Variovorax paradoxus EPS: one gene and its partner. Each later gene encodes a partner of the first gene's protein in a complex. Links are inferred from orthologs where the notes say so. Each region holds a gene or a part of one and is shown in the gene's direction. Other genes may lie near its edges. The genes, in order: trxA and trxB.

Region 1 (9,918 bases):
CAGTTGTTCTTCAGGCAGCACGCGCGGCGTGACGAGGCTATCGCGCCAGTGGAGCATGCCGTCATCTGCGGGTGCGGCTTCCGCCGCGTCGCCGAGCGCGTCGCGGTCGATGGCCGGCAGCTTGAGAAGCTCGCCCTCGTCGCCACGCTCGGTGGTGTGGGCGCGATAGCCATCGAACTCGCCCGCATCCTGTGCGGCCAGCATGGCCTGGTTGACGAGCCCGACCACTGCGCGTGCGTTGCGGTGCGTGTGGTCGCAGTTGAGCAGTTCGCCATCGAGCCCTTCGCGCACGAACTTCTTGGCGGCAATGAACACTTGCGGTTCGGCGCGGCGGAAGCGGTAGATGCTCTGCTTCGGGTCGCCCACGATGAACACGCGCGGCGCGCTGCTGCCCGCGCCCGTGTAGGAACTGAGCCAGCCGTAGAGTGCCTGCCACTGCAGCGGATTGGTGTCCTGGAACTCGTCGATCAAGAGGTGCGCGATGCGTGCGTCGAGCCGTTCCTGCACCCAGCCCGACAGCGCCGACTGGCCGAGCAGCAACTGCGCGGCTTGCTCGACGTCGTTCATGTCGACCCAGCCGTGGGCGCGCTTGACGTCCGCGAAAGCGGCGATGAGAAGGCGCGTGAGCCGTGTCATGCGCTGCTGGTAGAGCCATGCCGCGTGCTGGGCCTGCGCGGCGCACAGCACCTGGAGCTCGGCTTCTGCCTCTTGCGCGGCGGGGAATTTCTGCAGATTCTTGGTGAGCCGGTCTTCGCTGGCGACGAAGAAGTTCTTTCTCAGGTGCGCGAGCGCTGCGGAGAGCGATTCGACTGCGGGCTCGCCGACGCCGAACACGTCGATGATGGCCTCGGCCGCCTTCTGCGGCGTCTTGTTGGTCTCGCGGCCGAGTGCGGCGGCGCGGTCGAGCCAACGGCGGCGGACCGAGTCGCCGCGCAGGGCCTGGGTCGGCTCGTCCAGCCCTTCGAGCGCCGGGTACATGGCGCTGAAGTGCTGGACGGCGTTTTCAGCATCGGCCAGCGAGAACTCGACGCGCTTGGTCAACGCTTCGCCCAGCGCCTTTGCCGTCTGCGAGCGGCCGTGCGTCGCGACGACAGCGTAGTAGTCGGCGAGTGCAAGCTTGTCGGCCGTGACCGCTTCGAAGAACGGCCGCCAGGTGTGGCCGCGGGCCTCGGCATCGTCTTCGAGCAGTTCGTAGTTGGAAGGCAGGCCCAGTTCGCGTAGCACTGCGAGCGGCGCGTTGCGCAGCAGGCCTGCGAACCAGGCGTGAAAAGTGCGGAACTGCACCGGGCGTCCGCCTTCGAGCAGGCGCCTGTAGAGACCCTTCAGTCGCGGCACGGCAGCCAATGCGGCAGCAGGTTCGACGCCGCGCATCACGAGCTGCTTCACGAGTTCTTCGGGGCTTTCTTCTGCGAACTGCTCAAGCCATTGGTCGAGACGCTCGCGCATCTCGCCGGCCGCCTTCTTGGTGAAAGTGATCGCGAGGATTTCATGCGGCTCGCAGGCGGAGTCGCCCTCCTCGAGGAGCGCGCGCAGGATGCGCGACACGAGCATCCACGTCTTGCCCGCGCCCGCGCAGGCTTCAACGGCCACCGAGCGGCGCGGATCGCAGGCGACGGTGTAGAAGGCCTCGCGCGTGACGTGCCGGCCGTTGTGTTCGTAGGCTGCGCCGTTCACTTCGACACCTCCCAGAAGTCCTTGCGGCACAGGCCGCGCGCTGCGCAGTAGTCGCAAACAGCGCCCTCGCCCAACGGGGGCAGCGCCGCGCCCTCGGCGATGCGCGTGAAGTCGCTCATGATGCCGGCCACCAATGCGTCTCTCGCCTCGACCACCGCCGGTTGCTCGACGGTCTGCGTGCCCGAGGACTTCTCGCCCACATTGACGTAGGCCGCACGCAAGGTGTCGTCAGCCACCAGCGCTGCGTAGAAGGCGAGCTGCGTGTCCTCGGTCGGGTCCTTCACTCGCTCCTTGGTAACGCTCGCGGACTCGGTCTTGTAGTCGATCACGAAGGCCTGTCCATCGGACGTGCGGTCGACTCGATCGAGGCGACCGACCAGGCGCAGGCCGCCCAGCGGCTGCTCTTTCCAGGGTTCGGATTCGACAAACACCGCACCACCCACTTCATGCCCTGCGAGCCATACGAGATATCCGTCGCGCACCGCAGGCCATGCCGCGGCGAAAGGAAGGAACTCGGCGTCGGAAAGGCCGTATTCGCGCGTGGCGCGTTGCGCGGCTTCTTCGATAAATGCCACGCGCTCGTGCGCATCCTGCGTCGGGGTTTCGATCAGTGCCTCGTGGAAATGACCGAGCACGGCGTGCAGCCAGTTGCCGAAGTCGCGCTTGTCGACCTCCACGTCGAGCTCGTCGGCGCTCCGCAGCCCCAACTGCCGCAGCGCGAAGAAGCGATAGGGGCAGCGGCGCAGGTCTTCGTAGACGCTGGTCGAGATGTTCTGCAGCGGCAGCAGCGCGCCCGAGGGCGTGGGAACGGCAGTCGGTTGCACGGTGACGTCGCGCGCAGGACGCGGATCGACGGTGGGCTGCAGCACGTGGTCGAGCTGCAATGCCTGCACCAACGGGCTCGGTCGGACCGGCTCGCCGCTCGCGTCGGACTGGCGCCAGACCAGTTCGCACCAGGGGTTGTGCAGGGCCGCAGCCCAGGCCGAGCGCTGCGCGGCTTCGAGGGTCTCGCGCGAAGGCAGGCCCAGTTCGAGGCGCTGGGCGGCACTCCAGTTGCCGGGAGGCTCGGGCGATGCGGGCAGGCGGCGGTCGTCGCACCCAGGAATGACCACGGCACCGAATGCGCGGCCGAGCAGTTGATAGAGCGGCAGCACGATCACCCGGGGCGCTTGGTCGCCAGTGGGGGGCACGAAGCTCGCGTCTTCGAGCACGTCGCGCACCCATGCCGTGAATTCGGCGAGCGTGTGACGGCCGCCGGGAAATTCGTCGGCATCGCCGTGCGAATCGGCATCGAGCCACAACGCGGCGATGACTTTCCCGCCTGCCATGTCGTCGGCCAGAGGCGTCCATTGCCCGCTGCCTTCGAGCAGTTCGCGCAATGCGCGCAGCCATTCGGCCACGGGTCTGGACTTCATCATCGATGCGCGGCGCGCCTCGATGGCTTCGGTGTAGGGCAGCAACGCCACGTCGTTCGGCTTCTCGCTGCGGGCCACGAGGCTGCACCAGGCCGACCAGTCGCGCAGGCCTTCGCGTCGCAGGCGCACTTCGAGCGCCTGCACTGCCAGTGCGTCGCCGTCGGCACCGCTCTTGAGCCATTCCAGAACTTGATCGCTCGCCGCGTCGTGGGCACAGGCGCGCAGCGCGCTCATCAACGTGGCGGCAGCGCGGGTGGTCGAGAGCTTCCAGCCGGTTTCGTCGTGCGTGACGATGCCCTGCGCCTTGAGCTGGGCGCTGATGCGGCGCGTGAGCGCGCGGTCGGTGGCGATCAGCGCGACCGGCGCGCGGCCCTCGGCGAGGTGACGCAGCACGCAGGCGGCGGCGAGCTCGGCCTCATCCTCGGGGTCTGCCGCCACATGGGAAGCTGCGGGAGCCACGGAAGTGTTCGCGGGCACGAGCGAGAGATGCAGCGCGTGATCGCCCCACAGGGTGCACAGCGTCTGGGTGAGCGGATCGGTCTGGAAGCCTTCGAGCACGATCAATGCATCGACCTGGTTGCGCGTGCTCTCGCGCAGCAGCACGTCCGTTGCGTAGCCCGAGGTTGCGGCCCAGGCGACGGCGATGCGGATCAGCGCGCTTTCGATGCGGAACCATTCCGACTCGCTGCCCGCCTCGGCCACCTGCGCGGCACGCTGGGCCCATTCGCCGACACGCGCGTCCGGCAGCGATGCCGATGCGAGGGGCGCGAGCTGGTAGGCCAGTTCGACGACGCGGCCTGCCAATGCGAAACGCTCGTTGTTGAACCCGGACTGCGACAGCAGCGCCTGGGCCGTGATGAGGTCACGCGCCATGTCGAACGCGATGTCGTAGCCCGTCGGCAGGAAGCCGCCCGCGCTGCGCGCCCAGTTGTGCGTGGTCTCAAAGCGCGGCACGAAGCCGGCGCTGCCGCAACGCGCCCACATGCTGCGCGCCACGCCCATCAATTGCGCATACGGCACCAGCACCACGGTGCGCGCCGCATGCAGCTCGCGCTCGGCGAGCGCGCGGACGATCCGCGCGACGACGCCGTCGGCGGGGTCGCACCACAAGGCGTGGACGGGGTGGCCTTCGTTCATGTTCTATCGAGGGGTTTGAGAGCGCGTTGTCGTGATCTGCAAGGGCTTTGGCTATCACTGCCATAGCGGCTGCGCATGGCACCCCGCCCCTTGGTTTCTGTCACAATGACCAGCACTTTAGCTGCACCGAAACTCTCTGCGCACAAGGACACATCACATGGCCAGCGACCTGATCAAACACATCTCCGATTCCTCCTTCGAAGCCGACGTGCTCAAGTCCAGCCAGCCGGTGCTGGTCGACTACTGGGCCGAATGGTGCGGCCCCTGCAAGATGATCGCCCCGATCCTTGACGAAGTGTCGGCCACCTACGAAGGCAAGCTGCAGATCGCCAAGCTGAACGTCGACGAGAACCGCGACATCCCCGCCAAGTTCGGCATCCGCGGCATCCCCACGCTCATGCTGTTCAAGGACGGCCAACTGGCCGCCACCAAGGTCGGCGCCATGAGCAAGGCGCAACTCACCGCCTTCATCGACCAGCAACTCGCATAAGCGACATTCGATCCGGCCAGCGCGCAATGCGCTTGGCCGGCGCGTTTTTCCTGTCATAATCTCCCACAGATCACCGGCCCTTCCAGGCAACCGGTTCGAGTTCCCCGGTTAGTGCAGCAGTTCTCGCTACACATTCAACCTCCCCCCGTTTTCCGTTTCGATTACCCCGCGAGGGGTCATTCCATGCACTTAAACGAACTCAAGGCACTCCACGTGTCTGAAGTCCTCAAGCAGGCCGAAGCCCTTGAGATTGAAAACGTCGGCCGCATGCGCAAGCAGGAGCTGATGTTCGCGATCATCAAGAAGCGCGCAAAGGCCGGCGAACAGGTCTTCGCCGACGGCGTGCTCGAAATCCTGCCCGACGGCTTCGGCTTCCTGCGCAGCCCCGACACCAGCTTCACCGCCAGCACCGACGACATCTACATCTCGCCGAGCCAGGTGCGCCGCTTCAACCTGCACACCGGCGACATGATCGAAGGTGAAGTGCGCACGCCCAAGGATGGCGAGCGCTACTTCGCGCTGACCAAGCTGGACAAGGTCAACGACGGCCCGCCCGAGCAGAACAAGCACAAGGTGATGTTCGAGAATCTCACGCCGCTGTTCCCCAAGGAGCAGATGAAGCTGGAACGCGATGGCGTCAAGGGCGAAGAGAACATCACGGGCCGCATCATCGACATCATCGCCCCCATCGGCAAAGGCCAGCGCGCCCTGCTCGTGGCGCCGCCCAAGAGCGGCAAGACGGTGATGATGCAGCACATCGCCCACGCGATCAGCGCCAACTACCCCGACGTGCACATGATGGTGCTGCTCGTGGACGAGCGCCCTGAAGAAGTGACCGAAATGCAGCGCACCGTGAAGGGCGAAGTCATTGCTTCGACCTTCGACGAGCCTGCCGCCCGCCACGTGCACGTCGCCGAAATGGTGATCGAGCGCGCCAAGCGCCTGGTCGAACTGAAGAAGGACGTGGTGATCCTGCTGGACTCGATCACGCGTCTGGCCCGCGCCTACAACAACGTCGTGCCCTCGTCGGGCAAGGTGCTGACCGGCGGTGTCGACTCCAACGCACTGCAGCGCCCCAAGCGCTTCCTGGGCGCCGCGCGCAATGTGGAAGAAGGCGGCTCGCTGACCATCATCGGCACCGCGCTGATCGACACCGGCAGTCGCATGGACGAAGTGATCTTCGAAGAGTTCAAGGGCACCGGCAACTCCGAAATCCACCTGGACCGCCGCCTGTACGAAAAGCGCGTGTTCCCTTCGATCCAACTCAACCGCAGCGGCACGCGCCGCGAAGAATTGCTGTTGGCCCCCGAGATCCTTCAGAAGACCCGCATTCTTCGTCAGCTCATGTACAACATGGACGAGATCGAGTCGATGGAGCTGATGCTGAAGAACATGAAGGCGACGAAGACCAATGTCGAGTTCTTCGACATGATGCGTCGCGGCGGCTGAGCACCATCCCGCTCCTCCGCAAAAGCGCGTTGACCCTCACCGGTCAATGCGCTTTTTTCATGGGCGTTCGATGCGGATGGCGCGGCCCTCGGCTGCGCTCTGGCGACCGATGTCGAGGAGTTCCATCAGCGCGACCGCCTGCTCCGGCGGGACCGGGTTCGGCCCCGTGCCAAGGATCGCGTCGCGGACCGCCGCGTAGTAGTCGACGTAGTTGCCTGCCAGCGTGGGCACGGCGCGAAAGCGAGGCGCCCCGTCGCTGCCGATCAGCGTGAGTTCGCCATCGAGCGGATCGGCGCCCCATCCTTCGGCTGGTGGTCGTTGCCCGGCGCGCAGCGCATCCTCTTGCGGATCAACACCGTGCTTCACGTAGCTGCCGCGCGTGCCATGCACGATGTAGCGCGGCGCCGCATGGGCGGCGAGCGTCGTGGCGTGCAGCACCACGCGCAAGGGGGCGTGAGGGCCGCTTTCGTAGCGCAGCACGGCGTGGAAATAGTCTTCGACCAGCGCACCATCGCGAAGGACGGCCGTGTCGAGTTGCAGCGTATCGGGCCGTCCGAACAACTGGACGGCTTGATCCACCAAATGCGAGCCCAGGTCCACCCACAGGCCTGAACCCGGCACCGGCTGCTCTCGCCAGCGCTCGCGAACCTCGGGCCGGAAGCGGTCGAAATGCGATTCCAGGTACACCGGCCGCCCCAACTCGCCGCCTGCGAGAAGATCCTTCAACGTCAGGTAATCGGCGTCGTAACGCCGGTTCTGATAGACCGCCAGGACGCGATTGTTGCGTCGAGCCAACAATTCGAGCTCTCTCGCCTCGGCCACATCGAGCGTGAAAGGCTTGTCCACCACCACGTGCTTGCCGGCCTCCAGCGCAGCCTTTGCAACCGGATTGTGCTGGGCATTGGGCGTGGCGACCACGATCAGGTCGATGTCCGCGCGGGCCACGAGCACCGCCACGTCCGGCACCACGGCCACGCCGGGCCAGTCCGCGTGGACCTTGTGCGGCTGCGAACTCGCCACGGCCACCAGTTCGAGCCCCGGAACGGCCGAAAGCACGGGTGCATGGAAGGTCTGGCCGGCGAAACCGTAGCCGACGAGGCCGGCGCGCAACGCTGTGGAAGTCATCTGTGGGCCGCTTTTCGCTCAAAACGGCCAGTATGCGATAATCGCTGGCTCCGCGAAAAGTGCAGCCGGGCGTCCTGCCCAGCGATCCCCTCACCCCGGGACAGCCGCCGACCAGTCCATTCGACAGTCGACGCGCTTGTGGCTCTCGCATCGACCGCGCATTGATTCCAACAGCGCAAAAGGAAACACCATGGCAAAAGAAGGCATCCACCCGAATTACCGCGAAATCCTGTTCGTCGACATGTCGAACGGTTTCAAGTTCGTGACCCGTTCGTGCGCGAACACCAAGGAAATGGGCAAGACCGACGACGGTCGCGAGCTCCCCCTGTTCAAGCTGGATACCACCAGCGAATCGCACCCGTTCTACACCGGCACGCAGAAGTCGGTCGACAACATGGGCGGTCGCGTCGAGAAGTTCCGCAACCGTTTCGGCAAGACCACCGGCGCTGCTTCGAAGTAAAGCACGCGCTTTGGCGTCGAGGGCAGCCCGGTTTACCGCGCTGCCCTTTTTCATTCCGAATCTCCTTTAGCCCTTCTCTCCGCTTCCCGCCCTTTGAACCAGCCCACTCCCGCGATCGTTGCCCAGAATGCCGTGCGCCGGCTGCCGCGCATCGCGCTGCTGCTGTTGTGCGCGGCCTACCTGCTGCCGGGCCTGGTCGGGCGCGGACCGTGGAAGAGTGCCGACATCACCGCCTTCGGCTACATGGCCGAACTGGCCCGGGGCACCGAAGGCATCGCGCGCTGGTTCGATCCGCTCTTGCTGGGCATGCAGCCCGAGACGCCCGCGCTGGTCCCCTACTGGATCGGCGCCATCGCGATCAAGCTTGCCCCCGCGTGGCTGAACCCCGACCTCGCCGTGCGATTCGTCTTCGCGCTGATGCTCTGGGGCACCTTCACCGCCACCTGGTACGCCGTCTACTACCTCGCCCGAACCGCACGCGCACAGCCCGTGGCGTTCGCCTTCGGCGGCGAGGCGCGTCCGACCGACTACGCGCGCGCCATCGCCGACGGCGGCCTGCTGGCGCTGATCGCCTGCCTGGGCCTCGCCCAACTCGGGCACGAAACCACGCCCGCCCTTGCCCAGCTGTACTTCGCCTCGCACCTGTTCTACGGCGTGGCCGCGCTGCCGTACCGCCGCGCAGGCCCGGTGATCGCTCTCGTGGTCGGCACGCTCGGCATGACGTTGAGCGGCGCCCCCACCGTTGGCCTCGCGCTCGCCGTCGGCAGCGCGCTCTACATCGCCTATGAGCGGCACCTCGTCGCAAAAGCCGGGGCGGACGTGAGCTCCGACGATGGCCCCGGCTACACCCGCGGCGCCCTCTTCACGATGATCGGCGTCACGCTGCTGGCGGCGGCGCTGGTGTTCGGCCTCGGCCTGTCGCAATGGAAGATCACGCTGGACGGCAACTCGATCAGCAGCGAAATCCGCAGCCAAGCCAAACTGCTGCTCTGGTTCACCTGGCCCGTCTGGCCGCTCGCCATCTGGACGCTCTGGCGCTGGCGCCGCCAGCTCACGGCGCGCCATGTCGCGCTGCCGTTCTGGTTCGCGCTCGTGCCGCTGGCCGCCACCTGGACCACCGACTACTCCGACCGCTCGCTGCTGCTGGCCCTGCCGGCCTTCGCCACGCTGGCGGCCTTCGCGCTGCCCACCTTCCGGCGCAGCGCCGCGGCGCTGATCGACTGGTTCAACGTGCTCTTCTTCAGTGGCCTCGCGGTGCTGGGCTGGCTCTACTGGATCGCCATGCTGACCGGCGTGCCGCGCAAGCCTGCAGCCAGCGTCGCACGGCTGGTGCCGGGCTTCGTGGGCGAGTTCTCGCCGATCGCATTCGTGCTCGCGCTGGCCGCGACCATCGCATGGTGTTGGCTGGTGCGCTGGCGCACCGGGCGCCACCGCGCCGCGCTCTGGAAGACGCTGGTGCTGCCCGCCGGCGGCACCGCGCTCTGCTGGATGCTGCTGATGACGCTCTGGCTGCCCCCCATCGACTACGCGCGCAGCTACCTGCCGCAGGTGCGTGCGGTGGCTGAGCGGGTCGGCCACCCGAGCTGCATCGCCGAACTGGCACTGAGCCGGCCGCACGCGGCAGCGTTGCGCCACCACGGCAACTTCAACCTGCAGCCCCTGCTGCTCGGCACCGACTGCCCCTGGCTGCTGGTGAGCCCCGAGACCATCGAGCGGCTGCATACCATCATTCCGCTCGAGAAGTGGCGCTTCAGCGGCACCCTGCGCCGTCCCAGCAGCGCCGCGGACGACCTGCTCCTTTACCAAAAGATCGTGCCCTGACCCGTGGTGGGCGAACGGAGTTTGATCGCACGCCACGCCGGCACGGTGCTGGTGGGCCAGCTGGCCGTGATGGCTTTCGGCGTGACCGACACCATCATCGCGGGCCGCTATTCGGAGCACGCGCTGGCGGCGCTCTCGGTCGGCGCTGCCATCTTCGTGAGCGTGTACGTCTCGCTGATGGGCGTGCTGCAGGCACTGCTGCCGGTGTGGGCCGAATTGCACGGCGCGGGCCGCGGCGGCGAGGTGGGCCGCTCGGTGCGGCAGTCGCTCTACCTGGCCGGCATCGCCATCGCGGTGGGCATGGTGGCGCTGCTGCTGCCCGGCGGCGCCCTGCGCTGGACCCAGGT
Region 2 (10,062 bases), 1.2 Mb from region 1 along the record:
CGCGCACCGCGTTGTAGGCCTTGTAGACCGCGTTCGACTTGGGCGCGATCGCGAGATAGACCACGCATTCGGCCAGCGCCAGTTCACCCTCGGGCGTGCCCAGCCGCTCGTAGACCTCGGCTGCATCGAGCGCCAGGCGCAGCGCGCGCGGGTCGGCCAGGCCGATGTCTTCGCTCGCCATGCGCACGAGACGGCGCGCCATGTAGCGCGGATCGGCACCGCCGTCGAGCATGCGCACGAACCAGTAGAGCGCGGCATCGGGATCGCTGCCGCGCACCGACTTGTGCAGCGCGCTGATGGTGTCGTAGAACTGCTCGCCGCCCTTGTCGTAGCGCCGCATGCGCTCGCCGAGCACGCGCAGCAGCCATTCGTCGCTGATGTTCGCGAGCTTCTCGGCCCGGGCCGCGACGGCCAGTGTCTCGAGCGTGTTGAGCAGGCGGCGCGCATCGCCGTCGGCATAGGCGACAAGACGATCGATGGCCGTCTCGTCGATGGCCGGTACCGCCTGGATCGACTGCGCCTTGGCGACGATCTGCTCGAGGTCGCCCTCTGTAAGCGGTTGCAGCACATACACCGCGGCCCGCGACAGCAAGGCCGAATTGACCTCGAACGAAGGGTTCTCGGTGGTCGCGCCGATGAAGGTGAAAAGCCCGGATTCCACGTGCGGCAGGAACGCGTCCTGCTGGCTCTTGTTGAAGCGATGCACCTCGTCAACGAAGACGATGGTGCGCCGCTGCTCCAGCCCGTCGCGCGCGGCCGTGGCGCGCTCGACGGCCTCGCGGATGTCCTTCACGCCGCCCAGCACCGCGCTGATGCTGAGGAACTGCGCATCGAAGGCATCGGCCATCAGGCGCGCGATGGTGGTCTTGCCGGTGCCCGGCGGCCCCCAGAGGATGCAGGAATGCGGCTGGCCCGACTCGAAGGCGATGCGCAGCGACATGCCCGGGCCGAGCAGGTGCTGCTGGCCGATCACTTCGCCGAGCGTCTTCGGACGAAGACGCTCGGCAAGGGGTTGGTGGGAGCTGGTGGCCAAACCTGGCGGCGATTGATTAATTACTGCTTGACGACGTCGGCGCCTGCTGGCGCCTTGAAGTCGAACACGCTGGCCGGAAGCGAAGGATTCACTTCGACCTTGCTGAACTTGAGCACCGAGCGCTGGCCGAAGCTGTCGAGGATTTCGAGCGCCGCCAATGCATCGCCCTGGAAGCCGACCAGCACGCTTTGCAGTTGGCCGTCCTTGTTCTTGGGGGTGGCCTTGACCCATTCGAGGCCGTCGCGCTCGGGCGCGGCTTCGAGCGCGAAGTCGGCTTGCAGTGCACGCAGGTCTGGAGCCGCGGCAATCAGCGCGGCGGGCGTGGAGCCGAGTGCCTGCGCCTGGGCTCGCTGCGTGACCTGGTTCAGGTCGGCGTCGTAGAGCCAAAGCGTCTTGCCGTCGGCCACGATGCTCTGGGCGAAGGGCTTGCGGTAGTCGAACTTGAATTTGCCGGGGCGCTGGAATTCGAAGGTGCCGGTCGATGTCTTCACGCGGCCGGGCTGGCCTTCACGCGAGGGCGCGGTCACGGTCTGGGTGAATTCGGCGCGGCCGGATTTGACCGTCTTCACGAAGGTCTCGAGGCTTTCAAGGCCGCCGGCCCAAGCGTTGGCGGAACAGAGAAGGCCGATCAACAGCCAATGACGCAATTTCAATTTGGATTCCTCGAATAGCTATGGCACGGAGCTTCAGCCTACGCGCCGCGAATTGCGCCAGTTGTAGGCGTGCATGAAGATTTGCAATTCCAATCGGCACTTCTGCAAATTGGCTTTCAGCACGTAACCAATTGAGAACTCAACGCCCGCGAATTACTCCGCGGCGCGCGCCGGCACTAGGATCTCGCGCTGGCCGCTGCCGCTCATGGCGCTGACCAAGCCTGCCTTTTCCATGTCTTCGACGAGGCGCGCGGCGCGGTTGTAGCCGATCTTCAGGTGGCGCTGCACCAGCGAGATGCTGGCCTTGCGATTCTTGAGCACGACCTCGACCGCCTGGTCGTACATCGGATCTTTTTCGGCATCGCCGCCGCCGAGCAGGTCGCCGTCACCGTCGCCGTCGACAGTGCCGCCTTCGAGCACGCCTTCGATGTAGTCGGGCTCGCCCTGGCTCTTGAGGTAAGCCACCACGCGGTGCACTTCCTCGTCGCTCACGAAGGCGCCGTGCACGCGGATCGGCAGGCCGCTGCCGCTGGCCATGTAGAGCATGTCGCCCATGCCGAGCAGCGCCTCGGCACCCATCTGGTCGAGGATGGTGCGGCTGTCGATCTTGGAGCCCACCGAGAACGCGATGCGCGTGGGGATGTTGGCCTTGATGAGGCCGGTGATCACGTCCACGCTGGGCCGCTGCGTGGCCAGAATCAGGTGGATGCCGGCTGCGCGCGCCTTCTGCGCGAGGCGGGCAATGAGCTCTTCGATCTTCTTGCCGACCACCATCATCAGGTCGGCCAGCTCGTCGATGATCACCACGATGTGCGGCTCGCGCTTGAGCGGCTCCGGATCGTCGGGCGTGAGGCTGAAGGGGTTGTAGATGAACTCCTCGCGCGCCTTGGCTTCGTCGATCTTGGTGTTGTAGCCGGCCAGGTTGCGCACGCCGAGCTTGCTCATGAGCTTGTAGCGGCGCTCCATCTCGGCCACGCACCAGTTCAGGCCGTGCGCGGCCTGGCGCATGTCGGTGACCACGGGCGCCAGCAGATGCGGAATACCTTCGTAGACCGACATTTCGAGCATCTTCGGGTCGATCATCAAGAGCCGGACGTCGCGCGCCTCGGCCTTGTAGAGCAGCGACAGGATCATCGCGTTGATACCGACCGACTTGCCCGAGCCGGTGGTGCCGGCCACCAGCACGTGCGGCATCTTCGCGAGGTCGGCCACCACGGGGTTGCCGATGATGTCCTTGCCGAGGCCCATGGTGAGCATCGACTTGCCTTCGTTGTAGATCTGCGAGCCCAGGATTTCGCTGAGCTTGATCGACTGGCGCTTGGCGTTCGGCAACTCGAGCGCCATGTAGTTCTTGCCCGGGATGGTCTCGACCACGCGGATCGACACCAGCGAGAGCGAACGCGCGAGGTCCTTGGCGAGGCCCAGGATCTGCGAGCCCTTGACGCCGGTGGCGGGCTCGATTTCGTAGCGCGTGATCACCGGGCCCGGTGAGGCGAGCACCACGCGCACCTCGACGCCGAAGTCCTTGAGCTTCTTCTCGATCATGCGCGAGGTCATCTCGAGCGTGTCTGCAGAGACGGTTTCCTGGCGCACGAGCGCCGCGTCGAGCAGGTCGACCTGCGGCAGCTTGCTGTCGGGGAGTTCCTTGAAGAGCGGCTTCTGGCGCTCCTTGACGACGCGATCGCTTCGGGGCACCTCGGTCATCGCGGGCTCGATCTGCACCGGCGGCGACGGCGGGCGGCGCTTGGGACGCGGTTCGATGAGGATCTCTTCGTCGTCGGGGAAATCGGTGGCCATGGCGGGCCCACTGCCCTTGCCGCCTGGCTCGTCGCGCGTGAACGAAGGCTCGTCGGCTTCGGCCCGTTCGCGCGCGGCCTGCTTGCCCATGGCGATGTCGGCGGCCATTTCACGCTTTTCACGGCGCGACTCGAAGAGCGAATAGGCGCGAGCACCGATGCGCTCGGCAATCAGGCTCCACGAGAACCGGAAGACCAGCGCCGAGCCGATCACGCCACCGGCAATGGCGACCAGCGCGGAGCCGGTGAAGCCCATCCATCGAACGCTGGCCGGCCCCACGAGATAGCCGAGCGCACCGCCGCCCGAGCCCGGCAGGTGCGATTCGAGCCGGTACAAGCGCGACCATTCGAGCATGGTGCTTGCGCACAGCAGCAGGATGAGGCCAAACCAGAACGCAAGGCGGCTGCGGTTGAAGCGGCCGCGAGGTGGCTGCTCGGCCGGTGCGGCTTCACCGCCGCGCAGCCAATTGGCCAGTGAAGACAGCCAGGCACGCAGGCCGGCTGCGAGGCACCACCAGACGGAGTAGCCGGCCGCGTAGTAGCTGCCATCGGCCAGCCAGGCGCCGATGCGGCCGCCCCAGTTCTTGATTTCGCCACCGGTGCCGGAGGTCGACCAGGCGGCGTCGGAGGGCGTGAAGCTCAGCATTGCGAGCAGCCAGAACAACAGCGCCGCGAATCCGGCGATCAGCGTGATCTCGTGGGCGAAGCGCATGGCGCGCACGCGCACGGGTTGCCCATCGGCGGCGGAAGAGGATTGAAGCGTATTGAGCGAATAGGTCATGAAAAACACGGCAGCCGGCACTGAAAATCGGAGGCCGGACGCCCGAACACTACAACAAAAGGCCGGCGCCGCCAGAGGCGCCCGGCCCGGATGCTCAGGTGAGCGTCAGCAGCCGTTCCTTGACGATCATCGCGCCGTCGTCCAAGGTTTGAACGAAGCCGCGCTCTTCCAGATCCTTCATCACGCGGCTCACCATTTCGCGCGAGGCGCCGACCATCTTTGCCAGGTCCTGACGGGAAATCTTGTCGCGCACCTTGAGATTGCCGGCGCCGTCGTCAACGGCGAATTCGAGCAGCGAGCGGGCCACGCGGCCGTACACGTCCATCAGCGCCAGCGACTCGATCTTCCGGTCGGCGTGGCGCAGGCGCTGCACCAGGCCGCGCATGATGTTGTAGGCCATCGAGGAGTTCTCGGGCAAGCAGCGCGCAAACGCATCGCGGCCGAGCATGAGGACGTCGCACTGGATTTCGGTGCGCACCGTGGCCGAGTGAGGCTCGTCGTCGATCAGGCTCATTTCACCGAGGTAGTCGCCGGGGTGCAGCGTGGCCAGAATGACCTCGCGGCCCCGGCTGTCGGCGCTGGTCACGCGGGCACGGCCGGTGAGGATGATGTAGAGCGCATCGGACTTCTTGCCCTGCTCCACGACGACTTCAGCACGCTTGAAGCGCTTCTTGATGATCGCGTCCGCGATGCTTGCGGACTGCGTGGCCGTCAACGACGCGAACAAAGGAACGCGCCGAAGCAATTCAAGGTTGGACAGCATCGACATTTATCAATCCCTGAGACAGCACGCGGAGTTGGTCCAGGAGGCAAGCCAATGGATTACTACAATCGCGCGCATTGAAAACACCGTGCACCCGGTGTTGAACCGGGCGGTGATACTCCATATATATCGCTACCACCCTGAAAATGTACACGCTGATGCAGCGTATATCCTAGGCTTTCCATCCATGTCCGCTCCCCAACACGCCAAGGTTTTGATTCTCGGCTCCGGCCCAGCCGGCTATACCGCGGCCGTCTATGCAGCCCGCGCAAATCTTCAGCCCTTGCTCATCACAGGCATTGCCCAGGGCGGGCAATTGATGACCACCACCGAGGTCGACAACTGGCCCGCCGACGTGCATGGCGTGCAGGGCCCGGAGTTGATGCAGCGCTTTCTCGAGCATGCCGAACGGTTCAAGACGCAGATCGTTTTCGATCACATCAACAAGGTCGACCTGAGCAAGCGCCCGTTCACCCTGACCGGTGACAGCGGCACCTACACCTGCGATTCGCTGATCATTGCAACAGGCGCATCCGCCAAATACCTGGGCCTCGATTCCGAAGAGAAGTTCATGGGCCGCGGCGTCTCCGCTTGCGCAACCTGCGACGGCTTTTTCTACCGCGAGCAGGAAGTCTGCGTGATCGGCGGCGGCAACACCGCTGTCGAGGAAGCGCTGTACCTGGCCAACATCGCGAACAAGGTCACGCTGGTGCACCGTCGCGACAAGTTCCGCGCGGAGCCGATCCTGATCGACAAGGTCAAGGAAAAGGTCGCCGAGGGCAAGATCGTGCTGAAGCTGCATAACGAACTCGACGAGGTGCTGGGCGACGGCACCGGTGTGACCGGCATCCGCATCAAGAACACCCAGACTGGCGAGACCGAGCAGATCGATCTCAAGGGCTGCTTCATCGCCATCGGGCACCACCCCAACACCGATATTTTCCAGGGCCAACTGGAGATGAAGGACAACTACATCCTGACCCGCTCGGGCCTGCAGGGCTTTGCGACGATGACCAGCATTCCGGGCGTCTTCGCCGCGGGCGACGTGCAGGACAACGTCTATCGCCAGGCCATCACAAGCGCAGGTACGGGCTGCATGGCAGCGCTGGATGCGCAGCGCTTCCTTGAGCAGGACGGCACGCTCTAAATCCGGGGCAGCCCAAAAGGGCTATAATCCGAGGCTTTGCCGAAACGGGGCCCTCTCACGGGGGCTCAACGCATTCAGGCAAAGCCGGGGTACCGCCACCCGTTTCTGGCGAGGTCAAGCTGCAAAACACCTGCAATCGCCACGATTGCGCCGGTGCCAGCTGTTCAAGAAAGAGTGTCCACATGGCACGCGTATGCGACGTAACGGGCAAAGGCCCGATGGTCGGAAACAATGTTTCCCACGCCAACAACAAAACCAAGCGCCGGTTCCTGCCGAACCTGCAATACCGCCGTTTCTGGGTCGAGACTGAAAACCGCTGGGTTCGCCTGCGCGTTTCGAGCGCTGCACTGCGCCTGATCGACAAGAACGGTATCGACGCCGTGCTCGCAGACCTGCGCGCACGCGGCCAAGCTTAAGGAGCTGAATCATGGCAACGAGCAAAGGCGGACGCGAAAAGATCAAGCTGGAATCCACCGCGGGTACCGGCCACTTCTACACGACCAGCAAGAACAAGAAGACGATGCCTGAAAAGATGTCGATCATGAAGTTCGACCCGAAGGCGCGCAAGCATGTCGAATACAAGGAAATTAAGCTGAAGTAATTCAGTCCTGGTTTTCCAAATAAAAACCCGCTGCTTACCCAGCGGGTTTTTTGTTGCCTGTCGTTCTGACGCTTGCTTGGGGGCAGGCGTAAAAAAACCGGCCCTCCGGCCGGTTTTTATCGAGGCGTGAGATGCTGCGCCAGTTAGCTCAAGCGCGAGCAGAACGCAGACGCGTGGAGAACTCGCGCAGACCAGCAATACCACTCGCTTCCGCACGGTGGCACCAAGCAGCAAGGTCGGCCGCCAGTTGCTCGCGCGACTGCGAGGTGTTCAGCCAAAGCTGGCGCAACTCTTCGCGCATCGTCACCATCTTGTCGAGCACCGGATGGGCTGCGCGAGCCTGCACGATATGCGTGCGAGCGGATGCGGGCACCTTGTCGTCGTCACGGTGCAGCCAGCGCTTGGCTGCCTTGAGCACCGACAGGTCGGCACCCTTGGTCTTCAACTGAGCCAGTTCTTCACTGGTAGCACGGCGCATTTCGCGCGCATAGCCAGCCATGACTTCGTAGCGATTGGCTATGACAGCCTCGAGCGTCTTCTCGTTGGCCACGGGCTGGATATCGCCCATCTGCATCTTCGGCGGCACCTTCTTGACCTTGGCCCAGCCGATGGCCTGCATCGCCTGGATGTAGACCCAGCCGATGTCGAACTCGTATTTCTTGACCGAGAACTTGGCCGACGTCGGGTAGGTGTGGTGATTGTTGTGCAGCTCTTCGCCACCGATGATCAGGCCCCAGGGCGTGATGTTGCGGCTGGCATCGGGCGCCTCGAAGTTGCGGTAACCCCAGTAGTGACCGATGCCGTTGATGATGCCGGCGGCGGTAATCGGAATCCAAAGCATCTGGACTGCCCACACGGCCATGCCGAGCGTGCCGAACAGCGCCAGGTTGATCACCAGCATCAGGCCCACACCTTGCCAGCTGTAGCGCGAATAGAGGTTGCGCTCGATCCAGTCATCGGGCGTGCCGTGGCCGTAACGATCGATCGTGTCCTTGTTCTTCGATTCCTTGCGATACAGCTCTGCACCGCGCCAGAACACCTCGTCGATGCCCTTGACCTGCGGACTGTGCGGATCTTCCTGGGTTTCGCACTTGGCGTGGTGCTTGCGGTGAATGGCGACCCATTCCTTGGTCACCATGCCGGTGCCGAGCCACAGCCAGAAGCGGAAAAAATGCGAGGGGATCGGGCCCAGATCCATGGCCCGGTGCGTTTGCGTGCGGTGCAGGAAAATCGTGACCGCGGCAATCGTGATGTGCGTGGTGACGAGCGTGTACAGCACGACTTGCCACCAAGTGAGGTCCCACAAGCCGTGTCCGAGCCATTGGATGGCCGCATTGAGAACGGCAGAGTCAGGAAGCAACATTGAGTCAGGTACTCCATAGCCACACGAAGGTGCAGCCTTAAGCTAACCCGCGATTTTAAAGGGGCCGGCCCAAAACAAGGCCGTTTACCCTTCAAGAAAATCGCTGATTAACCCTAGTTTGGAGTCCCGCCCCTATTTGCGGTTCCACACGGCTGCGAAGAAACCGTCGGTCGAATGGCGATGCGGCCACAGGCGCAGATAACGCCTGCCGTCCGCCCCACCAGCGCAAAGTGCCTCGAAACCCTCCACTTTGAGCCCTTGCAGCAGTTCCGCGGCGTCCACGGGTTCGAAATCGGGATTCGCGGCACTAAAAGCCTCGGCGATGGCCTCGTTTTCCTCAGGCAGCACGCTGCAGGTGGCATAAACCAGCCGGCCGCCCGACTTCACAAGCCGGGCCGCGCTTTGCAGGATGGCCGTCTGCTTGACCGTCAATTCCTCCACCGATTTAGGCGATTGGCGCCATTTCAGGTCCGGATTGCGCCGCAGCGTGCCGAGCCCGGAGCACGGCGCGTCGACCAGCACCCGGTCGATCTTGCCTGCCAACCGCTTGATCCGGTCGTCCCGTTCATGGGCGATGGCAGCCGGGTGAACGTTCGACAGCTTGCTGCGCGCCAGCCGTGGCTTGAGCGCATCGAGCCGGTGCGCCGAGGTATCGAAGGCGTAGAGACGCCCTGTATTTCGCATCGTGGCACCGACGGCCAGGGTCTTGCCCCCCGCCCCGGCGCAGAAATCGACCACCATCTCACCGCGCTTGGCGTCCAGCAGCAACGCGAGAAGTTGGGAACCCTCGTCCTGCACCTCGACAGCGCCGCGAGCGAACGCGTCCAGCTTGGTCAGCGCCGGCTTGCCTTCGATGCGCAAGCCCCAAGGCGAGAACGGAGTCACTTCAGATTTGATAGCAGCCTTCGCAAGCTCCGCCTTCACCTCCGCACGCTTGTCGGTCAGTGCGTTCACGCGCAGATCGAGCGGCGCCGGCTGCTGCAGGCTCTCGACCAGCGGCCAGAACCCGTCGCCGAGTTGAGTCTTGAGCGGCGCCACCAGCCATTCCGGCAGGTTGTGGCGATGGCGTTCCAGCAGGTCTTCCGGCTTGACCGCATCGCAGTTGTCGAGCCAGCGCTTCTCCGTGTCGTTGAGCGCGCTCTTCAGAAAATCGCGCGGGCCATGAAAGCCGAGGATCGCCATGCGGCGCTCCTTCGACCCGCTGCCAGAAGGTGAGAGGTGGTCGAACAGCAGCTTCTTGCGAAGCACGGTGTAGACGGTCTCTGCCAGCGTGGCGCGCTCGCGCGGGCCGAACTCGCGGTGGTCGCGAAAGAAGCGGGAAACGACCTGGTCGGCCGGGTGATCGAATTTCAGGACAAGGCCCACCAGATCGGCGGTGGCCTCCAACAGGGCTTTGGGGTGCATCCCCCGATTGTCTCAGGCGCCCGCTGTGCTACGCCTCGCGCGTCCAGACCGCCCCGAAAGCATGCTGCTCAATGTCAGCCAGCGTGGGCGAGTGACCGGCCCAGAGCACCAGCGCAGCGCCCGGCAGCGTCAGCGTCTGCTCCAGTTGGCGGCATAGCTGCCAGCGGTCGTCGTCGTCCAGCCCCGGCAGTTCGACGAAAACGATGTAGGCGCGACGCCACGGAAATTCGCGCAGGTTCTTGCGCACAAGCCAGGCCCGCGACATGGGCAGGCAGCGAACGAAATCCGCCTTCAACTCACCCAGTTCGTGGTCGTTCAGGTCGTGCCGCCCGATCTGGCTGAAGAACGGCGTCTCGGTGATTTCCTCCCAAGCGCGCGCCTCGGCCTCCTCCGCCTCCTTGAGCCGGCCGCGCCAAAGCTTCAGTGCCTCCTCGTCATGAGGCCCGGCATCGGCGTCTTCCAGCGAGGCGACAGCGCTCTTGGCGGCCCACCAGCGGCTGGCAGCGCCCGAGTGGTGCAGC

Evidence for each region.
Region 2: the proteins of trxA (region 1) and trxB are in contact, whole or in part, in a crystal structure (PDB 1F6M), measured with the Escherichia coli proteins. The link is inferred for Variovorax paradoxus EPS from one-to-one orthologs.

What each region holds. Positions count from the first base shown.
Region 1 is NC_014931.1:2,707,037-2,716,954, reverse strand. Bases 3,352-6,049 are described here. They hold trxA (thioredoxin TrxA), read left to right. Parts: upstream 3,352-4,383; coding sequence 4,384-4,716; downstream 4,717-6,049. Other genes in these bases: rho (transcription termination factor Rho), read left to right, coding at 4,900-6,049; VARPA_RS12535 (PD-(D/E)XK nuclease family protein), read right to left, coding at 3,352-4,226. Outside these bases: VARPA_RS12540 (UvrD-helicase domain-containing protein), read right to left, coding at 1-1,674; more of VARPA_RS12535, read right to left, coding at 1,671-3,351; more of rho, read left to right, coding at 6,050-6,165; VARPA_RS12520 (oxidoreductase), read right to left, coding at 6,223-7,290; VARPA_RS12515 (type B 50S ribosomal protein L31), read left to right, coding at 7,481-7,750; VARPA_RS12510 (hypothetical protein), read left to right, coding at 7,844-9,571; VARPA_RS12505 (MATE family efflux transporter), read left to right, coding at 9,575-9,918. UniProt on the Escherichia coli protein: Participates in various redox reactions through the reversible oxidation of its active center dithiol to a disulfide and catalyzes dithiol-disulfide exchange reactions.
Region 2 is NC_014931.1:1,536,738-1,546,799, reverse strand. What follows is about bases 4,352-7,193. They hold trxB (thioredoxin-disulfide reductase), read left to right. Parts: upstream 4,352-5,213; coding sequence 5,214-6,173; downstream 6,174-7,193. Other genes in these bases: VARPA_RS06900 (fatty acid desaturase), read right to left, coding at 6,923-7,193; rpmG (50S ribosomal protein L33), read left to right, coding at 6,601-6,774; rpmB (50S ribosomal protein L28), read left to right, coding at 6,356-6,589; VARPA_RS06920 (Crp/Fnr family transcriptional regulator), read right to left, coding at 4,358-5,032. Outside these bases: VARPA_RS06935 (replication-associated recombination protein A), read right to left, coding at 1-1,033; outer membrane lipoprotein chaperone LolA, read right to left, coding at 1,054-1,686; VARPA_RS06925 (DNA translocase FtsK), read right to left, coding at 1,840-4,263; more of VARPA_RS06900, read right to left, coding at 7,194-8,137; VARPA_RS06895 (RsmB/NOP family class I SAM-dependent RNA methyltransferase), read right to left, coding at 8,270-9,541; VARPA_RS06890 (M48 family metallopeptidase), read right to left, coding at 9,570-10,062.